Regions from separate parts of the Bradyrhizobium sp. UFLA06-06 genome, predicted to be linked through region 2. Evidence: riboswitches for the same ligand, from Rfam matches in the RefSeq annotation. Region 2 holds a riboswitch; the other holds the start of a gene.
What was found. Region 2 has a riboswitch for S-adenosylmethionine ahead of metX (homoserine O-acetyltransferase MetX). Riboswitches for the same ligand answer to the same signal wherever they lie in the genome.

Region 1 (10,881 bases), on a different contig from region 2:
ACCGTCACCCCCGCGCAAAGGCTTCGCCTTTGTCGCTGGAGGAGGTCGCGAAGCGACCGTCTCGAAGGGCGACAGCCCCGCTGTTTCTACGAGCGGACGCCGAAGCACCGGGGCCGTCGATCCTTCGAGACGCCGCTTCGCGGCTCCTCAGGATGACGGGTTTAGTATCTACGACAGCGCCGGCTGCGCCTCGGCGACCGGCGCTGATTTGCCCCAGCGCGTCAGGATTACGCTGAGGCAGGACAGCACGCCGAGCACCCCCATCGAGGCGGCGGCGAGTGAGAAGAAGTTCTGCGCGCTCGCGTCATGCGTCGACAGCCACCAGCCGCCGGCGCCGATGAAGATGAGCCGCGCGGTCTGCGCCAGCACCGGACCCAGCACCTTCGCGGCACCCTGCGAGGAGAAATACATCGACATCGCAAGGCCGATGAACGCGTACATCGGCGCGGCGGTCGAGAGATATTGATGGCTGGTCGCCCGCACATGCGGATCGTTGGTGAACAGATTGACCCAGAGGTCGGGGAAGACGGCGATGAAGCTGCCGACCACGCCGACCGCAAGGAACGACACCGTGCCCGCGGTCCAGGCGATGCGCCGGGCCCGCGCGACGCGCTCGGCGCCGACCGCCATGCCGATCATCGGCACCGAGGCGATGCCGACCGCGAAAGCAACCGAGGTCAGCATGAATTCGAGCCGCGCGCCGATGCCGTAGCCGGCGAGCACCGCGGTGCCGAACTGCGCCAGCATGTGGGTGAAGATCGAGATCGTCAGAACCGATTGCAGCGGCGAGAAGCAGGACACTGCGCCGACCTTGAGGATGTCGATGAACATCGCCCATTGCACGCGCAGCCCCTTGAGCTTCGGCTTCACGCGCGCGCGGCCCGAGAACAGATACCAGCCCATCACGCTGATGCTGATCGAATAGGCGATCAGCGAACCCGCGGCGACACCGCGCATGCCGAATTGCGGCACCGGGCCGAGCCCGAGCCCGAGCGTGCCGCCCAGAATGATCTGCCACACCGCCGACGACAGGATCATGGTCGACGGCAGCTTCATGTTGCCGGTGCCGCGCAGGATGCCGGCCATGGTGTTCATCAGCCAGGGCAGGATCGCGCCACCGAAGAACACCTGCGAATAGGCGATCGCCTGCGCCAGCACATTGCCGCGGCCGCCGAGCAATTCGAGCAGGCGCGGACCGAAGATCAGCATGCCCAGCATGAACGTCAAACCAAAGGTCAGGCCGATCAGCAGCGCATGCATCGCCAGCGTCGAGGCGCGCTCGATCTCGCCGGCACCGAGCGCACGCGCGATCGCGGATGCGACGCCGCCGCCCATCGCGCCGCCGGACATCGTCATGGTGAGGATCACGCAGGGAAACACCAGCGCCATCGCCGCAAGCGACTCGACGCCGAGCCGGCCGATATACGAAGTCTCCGCGATGACGACGCAGGTGCCGGCGGAGAGCGCGATCACGTTCGGCCAGGCGAGCCACAACAGCGTGCGCAGGATCGGCCCGTCGAGCAGCGCATTGCGCACCGGCTTGGTCACCGGCGGCGGCAGCGGCCGCTCTTGTTCGTCGACAGGAATTTCGGCGAGGCCGAGATCGGACATTTCTACTCCCACGCGCGATCTGGGGAGCCGCGCCATGGTGTTTCCCTACCATGGCAGCAGCGGATTCCACGTGCGCGGAGCGCAAGGGGGGCCTGCGCGATTGCAGGTGAACCCGGATGAACCTTGGCGCTAGCCGATCGACCACACGAACGGTGCGCCGGCGGCACCATTCGGCTTCAGATGCACCGGAATATGCCGCCCGCAGCCGGCGGCCAGCCCTTCGAACAGGCCCGTCAGCACGCTGGCGCAGGCCGGATGATAGTCGGCGACGTCGGCCATCAGCTTCCAGCCGTGCTGGCGGATTTCGAACTGGCCCTCGGATTCGGTGATGTCAGCGACATCGTCCTGCGACTCGAAGAGAGTGCGCAGGAATGCGGCAAATTCCGTGGCACGGCCACGGCTCCCGCCGAGCGCCTGCGCGACCTCGTCATAATACTGCATGCCGATCAGCTTGCCGGTGAGATGCAGCAGATAGCTCGCATCCTCGGGGCCGAACACCTGCACGATGACCGGCGCGGCCGTCTTCACATATTCCATCGCGTAGTTGCGATAGGCCTTTTCCAGCCGCGGCTTCGGCCAGCTGTCGACCGGCAGCGCCGGCGCGGTTCTGGAATCGAACAGTGGCGCCTCGAGATGGCGCGCGAACACGAGGCGCTGATCGAGCTCGAGCGGATGATCGTACTCGCAGTAATAGCCTTCGAGGCCGTCCTGGCCGTCGACACTCTGCTTGGTGCAGACAAAGCCGAGCCGCAAATCCCCGAGCGCGACGCCATTGTTGGCGTGCCAGCCGCGCAGCATCGCGCGCGAGACCTCGCCGGGCACGCCGCAGATCGCCGTCCCCTTCCAGATCCAGCGCGGCGGCGGATAGCGGATCCAGGCCTTGCGGTCGGTCTCGTACATGTATTCGACATGCACGCCGCCGATCCAGTTGGAGAGATAATGATACTGCGCGGCCGCGACCGCCGGCGGCAGGCCGTCGAGGCCGAGCTTCTTCAAGCCGGGGAGAAAGCGTTCCTGCTGCTGGCGGCGAAACACGCGGAAGACGAATTCCGCGGCATCAGCGGTGCCGCGCCGCGTGACGACGGTGAGGATCAGCCCGGTGAAGAAGGCGTGATAGAGATCGGCGACGCAGCGCCACTTCCGCCACTGAGCCTCGCGCGCGTCCTGCTCTCCGGTCATGTCCGCTCCCGCTGTTCTTGTTGGCGAGATGAAGCCTCGCGCGCGCAATCGTAGCCCGGATGCAGCGAAGCGCAATCCGGGGCAGCTCAATGCGCGTATGCAGCCTCCCGGATTTCGCTAGCGCTTCATCCGGGCTACGGAATTAAGCGCGCGCGAAACGGAATTACACACTCGGTGTCATCGCCCGACTTGATCGGGCGATCCATTATTCCAGAGCCGGTGTGACCGATCGAGAAGCCGCGGCGTACTGGATTCCCCGCTTTCGCGGGGAATGACAGCGGAGGAATTCCGCTACACGCGAAAATGTTTCGACAGCTTCAGGCCCTGCGCCTGATAGTTCGAGCCGATGCGCTGGCCGTACAGCGCGTCGGGGCGCTCGAGCATCCGTTCATAGACGAGGCGGCCGACGATCTGGCCATGCTCGAGGATGAATGGCACCTCGCGCGAGCGCACCTCCAGCACGGCGCGCGCGCCCTTGCCGCCGGCGCCGGCATAGCCGAAGCCGGGATCGAAGAAGCCGGCATAGTGGACGCGGAATTCGCCGACCAGCGGATCGAACGGCACCATCTCCGCGGCGTAGTCCGGCGGCACCTGCACCGCCTCTTTCGACGCCAGGATGTAGAACTCGCCGGGATCGAGAATGAGGCTGCCGTCGGGCCGGGCCTTGATCGGCTCCCAGAAATCGTCGACCGCATAGCCGCCGCGGCGATCGACATCGACCACGCCGGTGTGGCGCTTGGCGCGATACCCGACGAAGCCGCCCGAGCTCTCGCCGGAGAGATCGACGGAAAGCGCAACGCCATCGGAGAGATCGGCATCGTCGATATCGACAAGCCGCTCGGCGGCATGCAGCGCATCGAGCTCGTCGGCGGTCAACGTCGCCTCGCCGATCCGGAAGCGGACCTGGCTGAGCCGCGACCCCTCGCGCAGCAGCACGGGAAACGTCTTCGGGCTGATCTCGGCATAGAGCGGGCCGTGATAGCCGGCGCCGATCATGTCGAAGCGGCGGGTGCCGTCGGCAATCACACGGGTGAATACGTCGAGCCGTCCGGTCGAGCTCTTCGGGTTGGCCGCGGCCACGATTTCCGGCGGCAGCGCCAGGCTCTCCAGCAGCGGCACGATGTAGACGCAGTTGGTCTCCAGCACCGCGCCGTCGGACAGATCGATCTCGTGCAGCTTCAGCTCGTCGATCCGCTCGGCGACGGTGGCATCGGGCCCCGGCAGGAAGCTGGCACGGACCCGGTAGGCGATGTCGCCAAGGCGCAGATCGAGGCTGGCCGGCTGGATCTGGCTCTCGACGAAGTCATAGGCGGGCAGAATGAGGCCGGCCTCCGCCATCTCCGCGATCATGCGGTCGGGCAGGATTCCGTTGGATTCATCTTCCAGCGTGAACGACACGATGCGGTCCCTCGGCGATCCCTCGAGATGGCCCAAAAATCATACTCCAGGCGGCCATCAAGCCCCAAAATATGGGCTTTTACGGGTTATCCGATGACCGTCTTGACGGAAAGGGCGCGAGGGAATATCAGCTGCACTTATCCCGTGGTGATTTGAGCCGGCCGGCTTGCAGCCACGTTAAATAAGTCGCTAAACAGGCCGGGGACAGTGTGATCCCGGCTTGTGGAGGTTGCTCCAGGCCGGTTTTTTTGTGGCCAGTTTCCAGGGGAAATGGCCACCTCGGAGGTCACATGTCTGAATCTGAAGGTACCGCCCACTTTCGTCCCGAAACCCGCCTCGTCCACGGCGGCACCCTGCGCTCGCAATTCGGGGAGACGTCGGAAGGGCTGTTTCTCACCCAGGGCTACGTCTACGACACCGCCGAGCAATGCGAGGCGCGCTTCAAGGGCCAGGACCCCGGCTTCATCTATTCGCGCTATTCCAACCCGACCATTGCGATGTTCGAGCGCCGCATGATCGAGCTCGAGGGCGCGGAAGCCGCGCGCTCGACCGCGACCGGCATGGCCGCCGTGACCACCGCGATCCTCGCGCCGCTGAAGGCCGGCGATCATGTGGTGGCCTCGAAAGCCCTGTTCGGCTCCTGCCTCTACGTGGTGCAGGACCTGTTGCCGCGCTACGGCATCGAGACGACGCTGGTCGACGGCCTCGATCTCGACCAGTGGCAGCGGGCCTTGCGGCCGAACACCAAGACCTTCTTCCTGGAGAGCCCGACCAATCCGACGCTCGACGTGCTCGACATCGGCGCGATCGCAGAGATCGCGCATAGCGGCGGCGCCCGGCTGATCGTCGACAATGTGTTCGCGACGCCGATCTGGCAGAGCCCGCTGTCGCTCGGCGCCGACGTCGTGGTCTATTCCGCGACCAAGCATATCGACGGCCAGGGCCGCTGCCTCGGCGGCGTCATCCTGTCGTCGGAAGCCTTCATCGCCGAGCACATCCACAATTTCATGCGCCAGACCGGCCCGTCGCTGTCGCCGTTCAACGCCTGGGTGCTGCTGAAGGGGCTGGAGACGCTCGGCGTCCGCGTCCGCGCCCAGACCGAGAACGCGGCGAAGATCGCCGAGGCGCTGGCCAGGCATCCGAAGATCACGCGGCTGGTCTATCCGGGCCGCCCCGACCATCCGCAGGCCGAGACGGTGAAGAAGCAGATGGGCGCCGGCTCGACGCTGGTCGGCTTCGAGGTGAAGGACGGCAAGGCCGGCGCCTTCCGCTGCCTCAACGCGCTGAAGATCTCGCGCATCTCCAACAATCTCGGCGATGCCAAGAGCCTGGTCACGCATCCCGCGACCACGACGCATCAGCGCCTGGCGCCGGAGGCCCGCGCCGAGCTCGGTATCAGCGAAGGTTTTATTCGCTTCTCGGCCGGGCTCGAGCATCCCGACGACCTGATCGAGGATTTTGAGCGGGCACTGGAGCGGGTCTGAGGCAAATGTAGAAGCGCCAAGCGGGCTGCGCCCCCTCTCCCGCTTGCGGGCAGGGCTATCGCATATGCCCTTGGCGACCGCGCAAGTGCTTGGCCTCATGGTTCGAGACGCGCCGCAAGCGGCGCTCCTCACCATGAGGGTCTACTATTGTGCCGCAAAACAAGACCTCATCCTGAGGAGCCCGCCGAAGGCGGGCGTCTCGAAGGATGGCCACGAGGGCACCGCCACGAAATGCGATAGCCCTGCGCTTGCGGGGAGGCGAAGGAACGGCGCTTACGTCGCCGCCGTCGTGACGCCGCCGTCGACCACGATGGTCTGGCCGGTCATGAAGGTCGAGGCGTCGGAAGCGAGATAGGCCACCGCGCCGGCGATCTCGTCGGGCTCGCCGATGCGGCGGAGCGGCGTCGATGCGGTGCGGCGCTTCAGATTGTCCGGATCCTCCCACAGCGCGCGGGCGAAATCGGTCTTCACCAGGCCGGGCGCCACGCAATTGACGCGCACGCCCTTCGGCCCCCATTCGCCGGCGAGGCTGCGGCACAGCGCGAAGTCGGCCGCCTTGGAGATGCCGTAGGCGCCGATCACCGTCGAGCCGCGCAGGCCGCCGATCGAGGAGATGATCACGACCGAGCCTTTGCCGCGCTCGGCCATCTGCGGGATGGTCTGCGAGCAGAGCCAGATGTTGCTCTTGACGTTGGCGCCCATGATCTTGTCGAAGGCCTCGTCCGTGATGTCGAGCAGCGGGCCGTAATACGGGTTCACCGCGGCGTTGCAGACCAGGATGTCGATCTTGCCGTAATGCTTGATGGTGCCCGAGACCAGCGCCTCGACCTCGTTGCGGCGTGAAATGTTGCAGGGGATGACGAGCGCATCGCCGCCCGCCTTCTTGATGCCGTCGGCGACTTCCTCGCAGGCGTCCGCCTTGCGCGAGGAGATCACGATCTTGGCGCCGAGTTTGGCCAGGAGCTCGGCCGAGGAGCGGCCGATGCCGCGGCTCGAGCCGGTGATGACCGCGACCTGGCCGGTGAGATCGAACGGGGTGTTTTTCATTGTTGTTGTTTCCCTGTTATTTGCACGTCATTCCGGGGCGCGACGCAGTCGCGAACCCGGAATCCAGAGGTTGCGGCGCGAGATTCCGGGTTCTCGCTTCGCGAGCCCCGGAATGACGGAGATGGCTCAAGCCAACAACCCGCCGCCCTCGCTGACGCGACGGAGGTGGTAGTCGGTGTCGCCGAGCGTGTTCTCGATCATGGTCAGCCGCTTGAAGTAGTGGCCGATCTTGGCTTCCATGGTCATGCCGATGCCGCCATGAAGCTGGATCGACTGCTGGCCGACGAACTTCAAGGACTTGCCGACCTGCACCTTGGCAGCGGCAACCGCTGAAGAACGCTCCTTGGCATCGTCGAAGTCCGACGCCATGGTCGCGAACATCGACATGCTGCGGGCCTGCTCCAGCGCCACGAACATGTCGGCGGCACGGTGCTGCAGGCTCTGGAACGAGCCGATCGCAACCCCGAACTGCTTGCGGGTCTTGATGTACTCGACGGTCTCCTTCAGCGACTCGTCCATCGCGCCGACCGCTTCGGCGCACAGCGCAATGCGGGCTTCGTCGGCGACGCGTTCGATCAGGGGCAGGCCGTTCTCGGGATCGCCGATCGCAGCGTCAGCACCGACCTCGACATTGGTGAAGGTGATGTCGGCCGCATGCAGGCCGTCCTGGGTGGGATAGCCCTTCCTGGTGACGCCCTTGGCATCCGCCGGAACCAGGAACACGCCGATGCCGGTCTTGTCGCGCTGGCCGCCCTTGGTGCGCGCGGTCACGATCAGCGTGTCGGCGTTCTCGCCGTTGAGCACGACGAACTTCTCGCCGTCGATCACCCAGCCGGCCCCCTTCTTCTTGGCCGTGGTCACGACGTCGAACAGATCGTAGCGCGAGTTCTTCTCGAGCTGGGCAAAGCCGAAGGTCTTGCTGCCGTCGATGATGCCGGGAATGTACTTGGCCTTCTGCTCGGCCGAGCCGCCATGGCGCAGGAAACCGCCGGCGACCACGACGGTGGCGAGATAAGGCTCGACCACCAGCGCCTTGCCGAGCGCTTCCATCACGATCATGGTCTCGACCGCGCCGGCGCCGAAGCCGCCGTCGGTCTCCGCGAAGGGCAGACCAAGCAGGCCCTGCTCGGCGAGCTTGCCCCAGAGCGCTTTGCTCCAGCCGCCCTTCTCCTTCATGTACTTCTTGCGCGCATCGAAGTCGTAGGCATCCGCCAGCAACCCGTCGACGCTCTCCTTGAGAAGCCGCTGCTCCTCGGACAGATCAAAATCCATGTTCGTTCCCTTAACTAACTGATCGTTGTTCAAACCGGGGCTCTTCACCTCGCCCCGCTTGCGGGGAGAGGTCGGATCGCGAAGCGATCCGGGTGAGGGGGTACAGGTCTCTCGACAGTCGTTGCTCGGAGAGATGCTCCTCACCCCAACCCTCTCCCCGCAAGCGCGGGGAGAGGGAGAGAGGATCAAAGCCCCAGCACGGCCTTGCTGATGATGTTGCGCTGGATCTCGTTGGAGCCGCCGTAGATCGAAACCTTGCGGTTGTTGAAGTAGCTCGGCGCGATCTGCGCGGTCCAATCCATGCTCTCGTTCGAGCCGGCATCGCCGTGCTCGTCATAGGGCGCGGCGAACGGGCCGATGATCTCCATCAACAGCTCGGTGGTGGTCTGCTGGATCTCCGAGCCCTTGATCTTGAGCACCGAGGACGCCGGATTGGGCTTGCCCTTGCCGTGCTTGCCCTCGTCGGCGACGACGCGGAGCTGGGTCAGCTCGAGCGCCTTCAGCTCGATCTCGCAGGCCGTGAGCTTCTCGCGGAACGCCGGATCCTCGATCACAGGACGGCCGCCGGACTCGACCTTGGACGCCAGCGCGCGGATGCGGCGCAGCCGCTCCTTCGAAACGCCGACCCGGGCGATGCCGGTGCGCTCATTGCCGAGCAGGAATTTGGCGTAATCCCAGCCCTTGTTCTCCTCGCCGATCAGGTTCTCGTAGGGCACCTCGACGTCGTCGAAGAACACTTCGTTGACCTCGTGGCCGCCGTCGATGGTCTGGATCGGGCGCACGGTGACGCCCTTCGACTTCATGCTGAACACGATGAAGGAGATGCCCATCTGCTTCTTCGCGCCCGGATCCGTGCGGCAGAGGCAGAAGATCATGTCGGCGTGCTGGGCGAGCGTGGTCCAGGTCTTCTGGCCGTTGATGATCCACTTGTCGCCACGGCGCTCGGCCTTGGTCTTCAGCGACGCAAGGTCCGAACCCGAGCCCGGCTCCGAGAAGCCCTGGCACCACCAGTCGTCGACATTGGCAATCCGCGGCAGATATTCCTTCTTCTGCTTCTCGTTGCCGAAGGTGTAGATGACCGGGCCGACCATGCTGACGCCGAAGGCGAGCGGCTGCGGCGCGGGGTAGGATTGCAGCTCTTCGTTGAAGATGTAGTGCTGCACGGTGCTCCAGCCGGTGCCGCCATATTCCTTCGGCCAGTGGGTGACGCCCCAGCCCTTCTTGTTGAGGATGCGCCACCAGGTGACCATCTCGTCCTTCGACAGATGGCGGCCTTCCTGCAGCTTGCGCCGGGTCTCCGGCGGCACGTTGTTCTTGAAGAACTCCCGCACCTCCTCGCGAAACGCTATCTCTTCCTTGGTGAAAGCGAGATCCATCGGATCCTCCTTTTGAGCGAAACCTAACGTCTTGTTTCGTTGTCGTCCTGGCGAAAGCCAGGACCCATTACCACCGGCCTTCGTTGTCCTGCGAAGGCGACTGCCGTCCGTGCCCCTTACCCCGGCCGCGGGGTATGGGTCCTGGCTTTCGCCAGGACGACGGTGAATTACTGCACCACCTCGAACAGGCCGGCCGCGCCCATGCCGCCACCGACGCACATGGTGACGACGGCGTATTTGGCCTTGCGGCGGCGGCCCTCGATCAGCGCGTGGCCGGTGAGCCGCGCACCCGACATGCCGTAGGGATGGCCGACCGAGATCGCGCCGCCATTGACGTTGATCTTCTCCGGATCGATGCCGAGCTTGTCGCGGCAATAGAGCACCTGCACCGCGAACGCCTCGTTGAGCTCCCAGAGATCGATGTCGTCGACCTTGAGGCCATGGCGCTTCAGCAGCCGCGGCACCGCGAACACCGGGCCGATGCCCATCTCGTCCGGCTCGCAGCCGGCGGAGACGAAGCCGCGGAAGATGCCGAGCGGCTTCAGGCCGCGCTTGGCGGCTTCCTTGTCGCTCATGATCACGGAGGCGCTGGCGCCGTCCGAAAGCTGGCTGGCATTGCCGGCGGTGATGGTGAAGCCCTCGCCGCGCACCGGCTTGAGGCTGGCAAGCCCTTCGGCCGTGGTCTCCGGCCGCGGACCTTCGTCCTGCGACAGCGTCACCTCCTTCATCGTGACGGCACCGGTCGCCTTGTCGGTGACCGCCATCATGGTGGTGATCGGCGCGAGCTCGTCCTTGAACTTGCCGCCCTGCTGCGCGGCCGCGGTGCGGCGCTGGCTTTCCAGCCCATACTCGTCCTGCTTCTCGCGCGAGATGTTGTAGCGCTTGGCGACGATCTCGGCGGTGTCGATCATGGGCATGTAGACCTCGCCCTTGATCTCGAGCAGCGCCGGATCCTGGGCGTGGAAGGAATTCGTCTTGTCGTTCTGCACCAGCGAGATCGACTCGCCGCCGCCGCCGACCGCGATCTCGACGCCGTCGAAGATCACCGAGCGCGCGGCAAGCGCGATCGCCTGCAGGCCGGAAGCGCACTGGCGGTCGATCGTGGTGCCGGCCACGCTCACCGGCAGCCCGGCGCGGAGCAGCGCCTTGCGCGCGATGTTGCCGCCGGTCGCGCCCTGCTGCATCGCCGCGCCCATCACCACGTCCTCGATCTCCTTCGGATCGACCTTGGCGCGCGCCACAGCCTCGCCGATCGCGTGCCCGAGCAAGGTCGCGCCTTCGGTGACGTTGAGCGCGCCGCGATAGGCCTTGCCGATCGGCGTGCGGGCGGTGGAGACGATAACGGCGTCGGTCATGAGCGGGATCCTGATGCAGTCTGCTGTGGTTTGGATTGAGATGTCTCGGTTTTAGCAGTCTTGGTTTGAGAAGGCCTGGGCTGCTGCTGCCGCAATTCGTGACGCGACAGCTTGCCGACCGGGGTTCGCGGCAGCTCGTCGACGAACTCGACCGCCGCC
Region 2 (10,881 bases):
TCGATGACGCTGGCCGCGGTCGGCTCCGGCTCGAGCCTCGAGAATCTCGATGCCTTCCGCGCGCAGTGCCGCGCCAATGCCGAGCAATACGAGACCATCGGCGCGGTCGAGGTCGCCAAGGTGACGCGCGAGGCGCCGAGCCGGATTCCGTTCCTGGTCAAGGATCCGCGCGGCCACGCCGACTTCTACGCCGCGCTCGCCCGCCACGACGCCAGGGGCTCGGCCAATACGATGCGCAGCTTCCAGGGCGGCCGACCCTCGATCTACACCATGACCGACGCGATCAGGCGCGCCGTGACGCCGGCGCTGATCCTGTGCGGCGACGAGGACGACAATTGCATCGCCCCCAGCATGTTCCTGAAGCAGCATCTGCCGGCCGCCGGGCTTTCCTTCTTCCCGAAGTCGGGTCACGTGCTCAACCTCGAGGAGCCAGCGCTGTTCAACGAGATGGTCGAGCGCTTCATCGCGCTGGTCGAGGCCGGCCGCTGGCCGGCGCGCGATCCGCGGTCGCTGGTGGCGGCGCCGGTGTAGTCCTGTCATTCCGGGGCGATGCGCAGCATCGAACCCGGAATCTCGAGATTCCGGGTTCACGCTTCGCGTGCCCCGAAATGACGCCATGACGTCACTTCCCCTGCCCACCCCGGCTGAGCAGGAACACGCCCTGCTCGCCGAACATGTTCCACACCCACCACGGCAGGTTGAGCGGCACCGGACGGCCGTAGAGATCGAGCGCCACCGCGCGCTCCATCTTGACATTGATCTCCTCGCAGAGCTGCACGAAATCCTTGATGGTGCAGAAATGGATGTTCGAGGTGTCGTACCAGCTCGCCGGCAAATTCTCGGTGCGCGGCATGTGGCCGCCGATCAGGAGCTGCAGCCGCATCTTCCAGAACCCGAAATTCGGGAACGAGACGATGGCGCGCTGGCCGATGCGCAGCAGATTTTCCAGCACCACCTTGGGCTGTCGCGTCGCCTGCAAGGTCTGCGACAAGATCACGTAGTCGAACGCATCGTCGGGATAGTTGACGAGATCGGTGTCGGCATCGCCCTGCACCACGGCGAGTCCCTTGGCGACGCAGCCATTGACGCCCTCGCGTGACAGCTCGATTCCGCGGCCGTCGATGCCGCGGCTCTCCAACAGCTGCAGCAATTCGCCATCGCCGCAGCCGACATCGAGCACGCGCGAGCCCGGCCGCACCATGTCGGCGACCAGGAGATGATCGGTGCGATGGCCGCCGGTCCGCTCCGGCGCGATACCCGGCAAGGGCAATGTCTGCTGCATGCTCATGACTGGCCGTCGTCCTTCAGTCCGCGCGCCTTGCCTGCGGCCAGCAGGAAGGCGCGGGAGATGTCGAGGAATTCGGGCACGTCGAGCAGGAAGGCGTCGTGCCCCCTGTCGGTCTCGATCTCGGCGAACGACACCCGCGCGCTCGACGCATTCAGCGCATGCACCAGCGCGCGCGATTCCGAGGTCGGAAACAGCCAGTCGCTGGTGAACGACACCACGCAGAACCGCGTCTGGATGCCGGTGAACGCCTTCGCCAGCACGCCGTTGTGGTCGGCGGCGATGTCGAAATAGTCCATCGCGCGGGTCAGATAGAGATAGGAGTTGGCGTCGAAGCGCTCGACAAAGGACGAGCCCTGGTAGCGCAGATAGCTCTCGACCTGGAAATCCGCATCGAACGAGAAGGTCGGCAGCTCGCGGTCCTGCATCCGCCGTCCGAACTTGCGATGCAGCGCGGCGTCCGAGAGATAGGTGATGTGCGCGGCCATCCGCGCCACGGCGAGCCCGCGATGCGGATGGGTGTCCTCGTCGACATAGCGGCCGCCGCGCCAGTCCGGATCGGCCATCACGGCCTGGCGGCCGAGCTCGTGGAACGCGATGTTCTGCGCCGAGTGGCGCGTCGAGCAGGCAATCGCGAGCGTCGAGAACACGCGCTCCGGATAGGCCGCGGTCCATTGCAGCACCTGCATGCCGCCCATCGAGCCGCCGACCACGCAGAACAGCGTCGTGATGCCGAGGCGATCGATCAGCATCGCCTGCGCGCGCACCATGTCGGGGATGGTGATGATCGGGAAATCGAGTCCCCACACCTTGCCGGTCGCGGGGTTCAGCGACGCAGGGCCGGTCGAGCCCATGCAGCCGCCGATCACATTGGAGCAGATGATGAAGTATTTATCGGGATCGATCGGCCGGCCGATGCCGACCATGGTCTCCCACCAGCCGGGCTTGCCGGTGACGGGATGGATGTTGTTGACGTGCTGATCGCCGGTCAGCGCGTGGCAGACCAGGATCGCGTTGGAGCGGTCGACATTGAGCTCGCCATAGGTCTGATAGGCGATCTGGAACGGTGCGAGATCGACGCCGCAATCGAGCTTGAGCGGCTGGTCCATCCCGAATTTCGCCACCAGTGACGACGGATGGTCGGCCTCATGGGCGCGATCATCGCTCGGGGTTTGTGGGCTCGGTATCGGACGCACGTTGCTCATCTAGGCGACCCTGCCTCCGCGCGGGAGGGCTCGACGGACCTCAGGCCAATAAAAAACCCGGCCTGAACAAAGGTTCGGCCGGGAGCTGATAAGGTCCCCGGCCTGTTTAGCGAGTTGTTTAACGTGGCTGCAAGCCGGCCGGCTCAAATGACCACGGGACGCAGGGAACGTAGTCCCCACGCCCCCCGGCGTCAAGACAGCCCTGCCCACGGCCAATTGGTTAACCGAATGCGCAAGGCACGCCTGCGACGTTTCTCTTTGCTTTCGCTGCCCGTCTTTCCTAATCAGGGACCCTGTCCGACGCGGCAACGGGCCGCCCCGACGACAAGGTTTGAGAGCATGTCCAACCCACCCCCGTCGCCGCCCTCGCTGCAGGATCTGCGCAAGGAGATCGATGCGATCGACGAGCAGGTTCACCGCCTGCTGATGGCGCGCGGCGATATCATCGACCGCCTGATCCAGGTCAAGAAGACCCAGGAGGTCGGCTCGGCGTTTCGCCCGGCGCGCGAGGCCAGCATGATGCGCGAACTGGTGCGGCGTCATCGCGGCATCCTGCCGCTCGACACCATCGAGAGCATCTGGCGCGTCATCATCTCGACCTTCACCTATGTGCAGGCGCCGTTCGCGGTGCATGCCGATGTTTCGGTCGGCGAGTCGGCCATGCGCGACTCGGCGCGGTTTCACTTCGGCTTCGTGGTGCCTTACGTCTCGCATTTCAGCGCACAGGCCGCGGTCGAAGCGGTGGCGAAGTCGAAGGGCGACCTCGCGCTGGTCTCCGCGATCGCAAGCCGCACGCCGTGGTGGAATGCGCTCGAGGCCAGTGGCGCGCCGAAGATCATCGCGCGGCTGCCGTTCCTCGAACGCGCCGACCATCCCGCTGCGCTGCCGGTGTTCGTGATCTCGCGGGTCGCCGACGACGCCATGGTCACCGAAGTGCAGACCTGGAGCGTGCGCGTCTCCGGCTGGAACGCCGATGTCGCCCGGGCGCTTGCGCCGCTCGCCGAGATCGTCGCGGTCCCCGACACCGCCTTCGACGGCGCGGCGCTCCTGGTCTCGGTCACCGGCCACGATTTCGAGGCCATCAAGCTCGCCCTGATCAAGGCCGGCGCCTCAGTGCGCTCGTCGGCCCTCGTCGGCAGCCACGCAACGCGCTATACGGTGCCCTCTAACGGATCGGCCAGGACCTGAAGTAGCAGCCGGCCGCTCGTCCAGGCTTTTGTTTTGACGCGTTTTCTTCACGCGAACCGGTGTCCACTTCGCTTGAAAACGCTCTGTTCGGAGTTGATGATGTCCCGCCCCGTGCCGAACCCCGGCATCCTCGATATTGCGCCCTACACGCCCGGCAAGAGCCCGGTGCCGGAACCGGGCCGCAAGGTGTTCAAGCTGTCCGCCAACGAGACGCCGTTCGGTCCGTCTCCGAAGGCGATCGCGGCCTACGAGGCCGCGGCTGACCATCTCGAGGACTATCCGGAGGGCACCTCGCGCGTGCTGCGCGAGGCGATCGGCCGCGCCTACGGGCTCGATCCCGACCGCATCATCTGCGGCGCCGGCTCCGACGAGATCCTCAATCTCTTGGCGCACACCTATCTCGCGCCCGGCGACGAGGCGATCTCCACCACCCACGGCTTCCTGGTCTACCCGATCGCCACCATGGCGAACGGCGCCAGGAACGTGATCGCGGCCGAGACCAATTTCACCGCCGACGTCGACGCCATTCTCAAGGTGGTGACGCCGCGCACGAAACTGGTCTGGCTCGCCAACCCGAACAATCCGACCGGCACCTACATCCCGTTCGACGAGGTCAAGCGCCTGCGCGCCGCGCTGCCGTCGCATGTGCTGCTGGTGCTCGATGCCGCCTATGCCGACTACGTCTCGCGCAACGACTACGAGCTCGGCATCGAGCTGGTCGCGACCACCGACAACACGGTGGTGACGCACACCTTCTCGAAGATCCACGGCCTTGCCGCGCTGCGGATCGGCTGGATGTTCGGGCCCGCGCATATCGTCGATGCCTGCAACCGCATCCGCGGTCCGTTCAACGTCACGACACCGGCGATGCTGGCGGCGGTGGCGGCGATCGAGGACACGGCGCATGTGCAGATGTCGCGGACCCACACCGAACAATGGCGCAACTGGCTGACCGAGGAGATCGGCAAGCTCGGGCTGAAGGTGACGCCGAGCGTCGCCAATTTCGTGCTGATCCACTTCCCGACCGACAAGGGCAAGACCGCGGCGGAAGCCGACGCCTATCTCACACGGCGCGGCCTCGTGCTGCGCGCACTCAACAATTACAAGCTGCCGCATGCGCTGCGCATGACCATTGGCACCGAGGAGGCCAACCGCCTCGTGGTCGAGGGACTGCGCGACTTCCTGGCCGGAAAGTGACATCGTGACCACCGCCCCGCTCTTCAAACGCATCGCGCTGATCGGCTTCGGCCTGATCGGCGGCTCGATCGCGCGCGGCGCGCGCGCGCAAGGGCTGGTCGGCGAGATTGTGACCACCGCGCGCTCGGAGAAGACGCGTGCGCGCGTCGCCGAGCTCAGCATCGTCGATCGCGTCGTCGAGACCAATATCGAGGCGGTGAAGGATGCCGACCTCGTCATCCTCTGTATCCCGGTCGGCGCCTGCGGCCCGGTCGCCGCCGAGATCGCCGGGCATCTCAAGCCCGGCGCCATCATCTCCGACGTCGGCTCGGTGAAAGGCGCCGTCGTCAAGGACATGGCGCCGCATCTGCCTGACGGCGTCCACTTCGTCCCGGCGCATCCGGTGGCCGGCACCGAGCATTCGGGGCCGGATTCCGGCTTCGCCGAGCTGTTCATCAATCGCTGGTGCATCCTCACCCCGCCCGAAGGCACCGATCCCGCGGCGACCGACCGGCTGCGCGCGTTCTGGGCCGCGCTCGGCGCCAAGGTCGAGGTCATGACGCCCGATCATCATGACCTTGTGCTCGCGATCACCAGCCATCTGCCGCATCTGATCGCCTACACCATCGTCGGCACCGCCGACGAGCTGGCGCAGGTGACGGAATCCGAGGTCATCAAATTCTCCGCCGGAGGCTTCCGCGACTTCACCCGCATCGCGGCCTCGGACCCGACGATGTGGCGCGACGTATTCCTGGCCAACAAGGACGCCGTGCTCGAGATGCTCGGCACCTTCAACGAGGATCTGTCGAAGCTGACCCGCGCGATCCGGCGCGGCGACGGCGAAGCGCTGTTCGACCACTTCACCCGCACCCGCGCCATCCGCCGCGGCATCGTCGAGACCGGCCAGGACTCCGCCGCGCCCGACTTCGGCCGGCCGCATGCGAATTTGAAGACGTAGGCGGGGCTCGGTCCGCCTACCGGCGGACGGAGCGAGCTGGTAGCCTCCAGCAGGAAAGCCGGCGCGTCACTGATGACAGGGAGCGATCAGATGATACTCAGTCCGGATCATGTGACGATCGCAGTGGCAGATGCCGGCCCGGCGATCGCGTTCTTCGCACTGCTTGGCTTCAAGAAGACCCACGTCGCGACCATCGACGGCGGCGTTCCCGCCCGGTACATGGGCATGCCGGCCATGAGAGCGCAGCACATCACGCTCGCACTCCAAGGAGCGGATTTCGAGATCCAGCTGCTCCAGTTCGACCCGCCCCCGGGGACCGATCCGGGGGTGCACCCGACCAATCTGCGAAGGCTGGGCTTCAATCACCTCGCCTTCCGCGTCGACGACATCGAGGCGGCCACCGCGCACCTGGTGGCGAACGGTGTCACCATGCTGAGCGACGAGATGGATTACATCAGCCGGAAGCTCCGGCTGTTCGAGGGCCCGGAGGGCATCACCTTCGAGTTGGTGGAGCGGGACGCCTGAGACTACGCTGGCCAGGACCTTTTGCATTGCCCCAAGGACAACTCGCAAGCCTGCCCCGATGTCGGCTTGCCGGTACCTCGCCCCATTATCACGAGACCTCAGGCGCGCTATCATCCGGCCATTCTTTGGACAAGACTGAAGCGAGTGCTGGAGGCTGATCGCCCCTGACGGATAGCCGAGTCGGTACTCTTGGGTGACATTGCACGGAAAGGGATACGTCAATGAACTCCGCACCCACTCCGGACCCAGCTGGATCGAACGATAGCGTGAGCGCGCGCGCCGACGAAAGACTCGCGGAAGCCCACAGGCAGATTGCGCGCGCCGATGAAGAACTCACGCGCTTGAGTGAACAGCTCGCAAGAATGGAGCGCGATGCCGCGTCCCGCCCTTCGGTGCAGCCAAACCCGCCCTCGGTCGGACCTAGCCCTGCTTCTTCCGGGCCCAGCCCCTCTTCTTCCGGACCTGGCTTGCAATCGCGACCCGGAAGACCGATATTCCGAGCCCTCACCGCCTTGTCGGTGGCAGCATGTATCGTTGTCGCTGCCCTGGCTTTGCAATCGTCATATGGCGGGGAAGCCAAGCTGCTTGTCGCCCGTTGGGCGCCGCAGCTCGTTTCAACTCCAGCATTGCCGCCGGATGATCCGCAGCCTCCGGCGCAGCCCGCTCCACCTGCCGTTCAGGTCGCCGCGGCAGACACCGCTCCGCCCCAAGCGACGCCGTTGCCTCAGACCGCACCACCGCAGGACGCCGCGCCGACAGCCAACACAGCCCCTCCCGATCAGACGCAGCTGCTGCAAACGATCGCACGCGACCTCGCGAATGTTGAGCGAAATATCGAGCAACTAAAGGCGAACCAGCAACAGATGGCCCGCGAGAACTCCAAAGCCATTGAGGAACTCAAGGCGAGCCAGGAAGAAATGAAACGGGCACTCGCGAAGGTTTCCGAGCCGAAGGCCTCACCGCCTCCGACGCAGCCGGCTCCGGCCGTGCGCAAGCCCGAGCGGACGTCTATCCCGCCATACGCAAGGGCGCGACCTCGAATCCCAAGGGAGTGGTTCTACGACGAATGGTGACCGCCGATGCAGCCATCCTTCAGTTCCTGATCGCTTTAAGCCGGCGGCAGGCCGAGTGACTGCGCGGCCTCCATCCAGACCGGCAATTCGCGCTGATACAGCGCATTGCTGTCCTTGAAGCCGATCGCGGGCTCCAGCACGAAGGTCGCGAGCACCTCCTTCACCTTCGGATCGCTATTGGCGGCGACGCAAATCTCCGACAGCCGATCGACGATCGGCTGCGGCGTCGCCTTCGGCAGCGCCCAGCCCGAGAAGCCGCTCACGGTGAAGAACTTCGACGTCGCGCCCTGCTCGGGCAGCGTCCTGATCTCGGGGATCGCGTCGACCTTCTTCGAGTGAACTCCGAAGACGACGCCCCGGTTGCTCTGCAGCACGGTTTGCGCGGCGGTGTAGCTGCCCATCGCGACATCGAGCGTGCCTTCCGCAAGCCCGGTCCACATCGGCGCCTCGCCGCGATAATGGATCGGCTCGATGGTGAGGCCATACTGCTTGTTGAGCTCGTTGATCGTCATGTGCGGCGCGGAGCCCGCGCTGTAGGTGCCGAAATTCACCTTGCCGCTGCTGCGCGCATAGGCGACGAATTCCGCCAGTGTCTTGACGCCCAATTTCGGGCTCGCGACCAGCAGCAGCCCGGCGCCCGGGATCACGCTGACCAGCGTCAGATCCTTGTCCATGTCGTAGCCGGGGTTCTTCATCATAGCGCGGTTCATCACGTAAGTGGTCGAGATCGAGCACAGGATGGTGTGACCGTCAGGCGCGGCGCGCGCCACCTCGGCGGCGCCGATCGAGCCCGAGGCGCCCGCCTTGTTCTCGATGACGACGGTCTGCCCGACTTGCCTTGCGATGAATTCGCCGAAGGCTCGCGCCAGGAGATCAGTCTGCCCGCCGGCGGGGTAGCTGCAGATCATGCGGATTTGCCGCGAGGGCCAGGCGGCTTGCGCCGAGGCTCCGCGTGACAGGAAGGGCATCGCGGCGGCCGCTGATCCGGCAGCGATGACGTGACGGCGGGTGAATTTCGCTGGCATTAAAGTCCCTCCCCGATTTTTTGGTGAGGGTATCGCATCGGCCGGTCGCAGCTACGGGACAGATTGGCGCAGCAGGGAAATGTGGCAGCGGAAGGCTGCGACGCACTGGTCGAGGCAAGGCGCGCAATGGTGTCAGCCCCGTCATCCTGAGGTGCGAGCACAGCGGCGCAACTGCGCCGCTACGCGAGCCTCGAAGGATGCACGGCCGCAGCCGGGCCGCCGCCCTTCGAGGGCCGCCGAAGAGGCGGCCACCTCAGGGTGACGGAGTGAGAGCGCGATCGTTCGAATTCACTCGTCGCGACCGTGCTCACCGCCGCAACCGTTGATCCCGGATCGGCCCCGCCGATATCGCGGCGGCCTTCTGCGCCGGCCGCTGACGGCCGACGAGGCCGGCGGTCGCCAGCATGATGCCGCCACCGAACCACCAGGAGCCGATCACGAACTCCCAGGCGCGCGGCGGAATTTCGTCGAACACGATGCCGTAGACAGACACCAGCGCAGCCAGCGCGGCAAGGAAGATGCCGCCCGCGCTCATAAGCTCGACGGCATCAATGCGCCCCGTGCCGCGCATCGCGGGCTTGGGAATATCGATGCCGAGATAGAAACCGGCGGCGCCGATCACGATCGTCGTTGCGATGAAGATCAGCGTGCCGAAGACAGCGACATGGCCCTTGGCGAGCTGGGCGGCGACGAACGTGCCGGCCATGGCACCGGCCATCGCCAGGCCGGTCCGCTGCAGCACATGCGCGGCGCGGCTGACCATCATCAATTCGCGCGCGATCACGGCCCTCTGCTTCGGTCTGGTCACGATCCTCATCTGTAGCCTCCCTTTCCAGAAGCGGCATCGGTTCTGGCCGCATCGGAATCAATGTCCACCGCGCGCGAAGCCATCCTGGTCACTACCGACTTCCCCTCATCCTGAGGAGCCCGCGCTTGCGGGCGTCTCGAAGGATGCAGGCCATGGACCGGGCCTCATGGTTCGAGACGCGCTTCGCGCTCCTCACCATGAGGGTCTTGCGACACGGAGGACTAGAACGGGTAGTAGCGGATCTGGGTCATGACGATGTGGTCGTCGGTCTTCGGCGCGCCGCCGACACCCTGGAAGGCGAAGCGCTGGGTGTAGGAATATTGCGCGCCGGCCTTGATGGTGCCGTAGGAGCCCTTGAAGATCGTGTCGTAGAAGCCCGCGGTGTACTGCCTCACCTCCGAAGTGTTGCCGTTGCAGGTCGCGGCCGGCGAGTTCTCGATGTTGCAGCCGAGGTTGTTGTAGAGCGGATTGCCGTAGCCGAACGGCACCGTGCCGACATTGGAGAAGGTCGCCTTGGTCTTTTCGAGCCCGGCATAGGCGTAGAGATCGAGCGACGGCGTCGTGTGCCAGACCGAGCCGACCAGGAAGGCCGTGATCGGCAGCGGCTGGATCGAGCCGTCCTGGCGCACGGTCGCATCCGGGAATGGCGTTGCGGTGAAGCGGCCGAGCGCACCGTAAGAGGCGGAGGCCTGCACCTCGAGCAGCTTCGGCACGATCTCGGCCGAGAGATGGCCGCCGAAGCTCACCGTGTTGACGTCGTGATTGGCGAAGTTGAAGCGATCATAGAAGTCGCGGTAGAGCGCCCACGCCTCGACATGCAGCTTGTAGGGCCCGAGCCGCGGATCCCACGCGCCCTTCACGGTGAGATCCGGAACGTGGTTGAGGCTGACATTGTTCAGGCTGTTGAAGAAGCTGCCGCCCGGACCGGCGAGATTGACCAGCAGGTTCGGATTGAGCACGCCCTGCGGGCCGACAGCCGGCGTGCCGACCAGCGGGTTGTTGCCGCCGAAAAAGGACGTCTGCGGGTTCTCCGCCGAGACCGCGAGCTTGAACTCGGGCCCGATATCCTGCCAGACCCGGACGCCCGGTTGACGCGCGCCGAGGAAGCCCGGCACCAGTTCGAAATCGATCACGCCCGGCGTATCGGCGCCTCGCGGATCGATGCCCGCCTTGCTCGGCGTGTTCAGCGACCATGATTGGCCGGCGAGGACATGCAGGCCGAGATCGCTGCGGTCGATCTCGATGCTGGCCTGCCGCAGCCGCGGATTGAACGAATTGGTCGCGACCGAATTGGCGGTCTGCGCCGCGCCCTCGAAATCGAGCTCGCCATAGCCGGCGACGTGGATGTTCTCCGTGGCGTTGGCTTCGGCGAGCACCGAGAAGCGGGTCTGGCGCGCGGTGAAGCGCGACTCGCCGGTGTTGTAGTTCTTGCTCTGCGGGAACGGGATGAAGTTGTAGACCGAGCCCGAATCGGAGGCGAGGTTACGGCTGCGATAGATGCCGGTGAGATCGACCCAGCCGCCGAAGGTGAAGGTGACGCCCTTGTAGCAGAGCTTGCCCGAAGCGCAGGGATCGAACGGCACCGGCGCCTTCGCCGTCATCTGCGCGTTCTGAATTGCGCTCTGTCTTGCGGCCAGC

Region 1: another riboswitch for S-adenosylmethionine. It lies ahead of IF803_RS26145 (O-succinylhomoserine sulfhydrylase); the one in region 2 lies ahead of metX (homoserine O-acetyltransferase MetX).

Annotation. Positions count from the first base shown of each region.
Region 1 covers NZ_JADFUD010000034.1:28,252-39,132, reverse strand. The annotation lists gene IF803_RS26160 (MATE family efflux transporter) at 169-1,611, opposite strand; gene IF803_RS26155 (hypothetical protein) at 1,741-2,790, opposite strand; gene IF803_RS26150 (2'-deoxycytidine 5'-triphosphate deaminase) at 3,082-4,188, opposite strand; SAM riboswitch at 4,323-4,402, shown strand; gene IF803_RS26145 (O-succinylhomoserine sulfhydrylase) at 4,479-5,672, shown strand; gene IF803_RS26140 (SDR family NAD(P)-dependent oxidoreductase) at 5,946-6,719, opposite strand; gene pimD (pimeloyl-CoA dehydrogenase small subunit) at 6,846-7,991, opposite strand; gene pimC (pimeloyl-CoA dehydrogenase large subunit) at 8,177-9,367, opposite strand; gene IF803_RS26125 (acetyl-CoA C-acyltransferase) at 9,535-10,722, opposite strand; gene pimA (dicarboxylate--CoA ligase PimA) at 10,719-10,881, opposite strand, start outside.
Region 2 covers NZ_JADFUD010000049.1:2,205-13,085, forward strand. The annotation lists gene IF803_RS31005 (alpha/beta fold hydrolase) at 1-531, shown strand, start outside; gene metW (methionine biosynthesis protein MetW) at 623-1,288, opposite strand; gene metX (homoserine O-acetyltransferase MetX) at 1,285-2,490, opposite strand; SAM riboswitch at 2,576-2,655, opposite strand; gene IF803_RS31020 (chorismate mutase) at 2,830-3,678, shown strand; gene hisC (histidinol-phosphate transaminase) at 3,778-4,875, shown strand; gene IF803_RS31030 (prephenate/arogenate dehydrogenase family protein) at 4,880-5,812, shown strand; gene IF803_RS31035 (VOC family protein) at 5,903-6,337, shown strand; gene IF803_RS31040 (hypothetical protein) at 6,850-7,410, shown strand; gene IF803_RS31045 (Bug family tripartite tricarboxylate transporter substrate binding protein) at 7,446-8,435, opposite strand; gene IF803_RS31050 (hypothetical protein) at 8,743-9,252, opposite strand; gene IF803_RS31055 (hypothetical protein) at 9,465-10,881, opposite strand, start outside.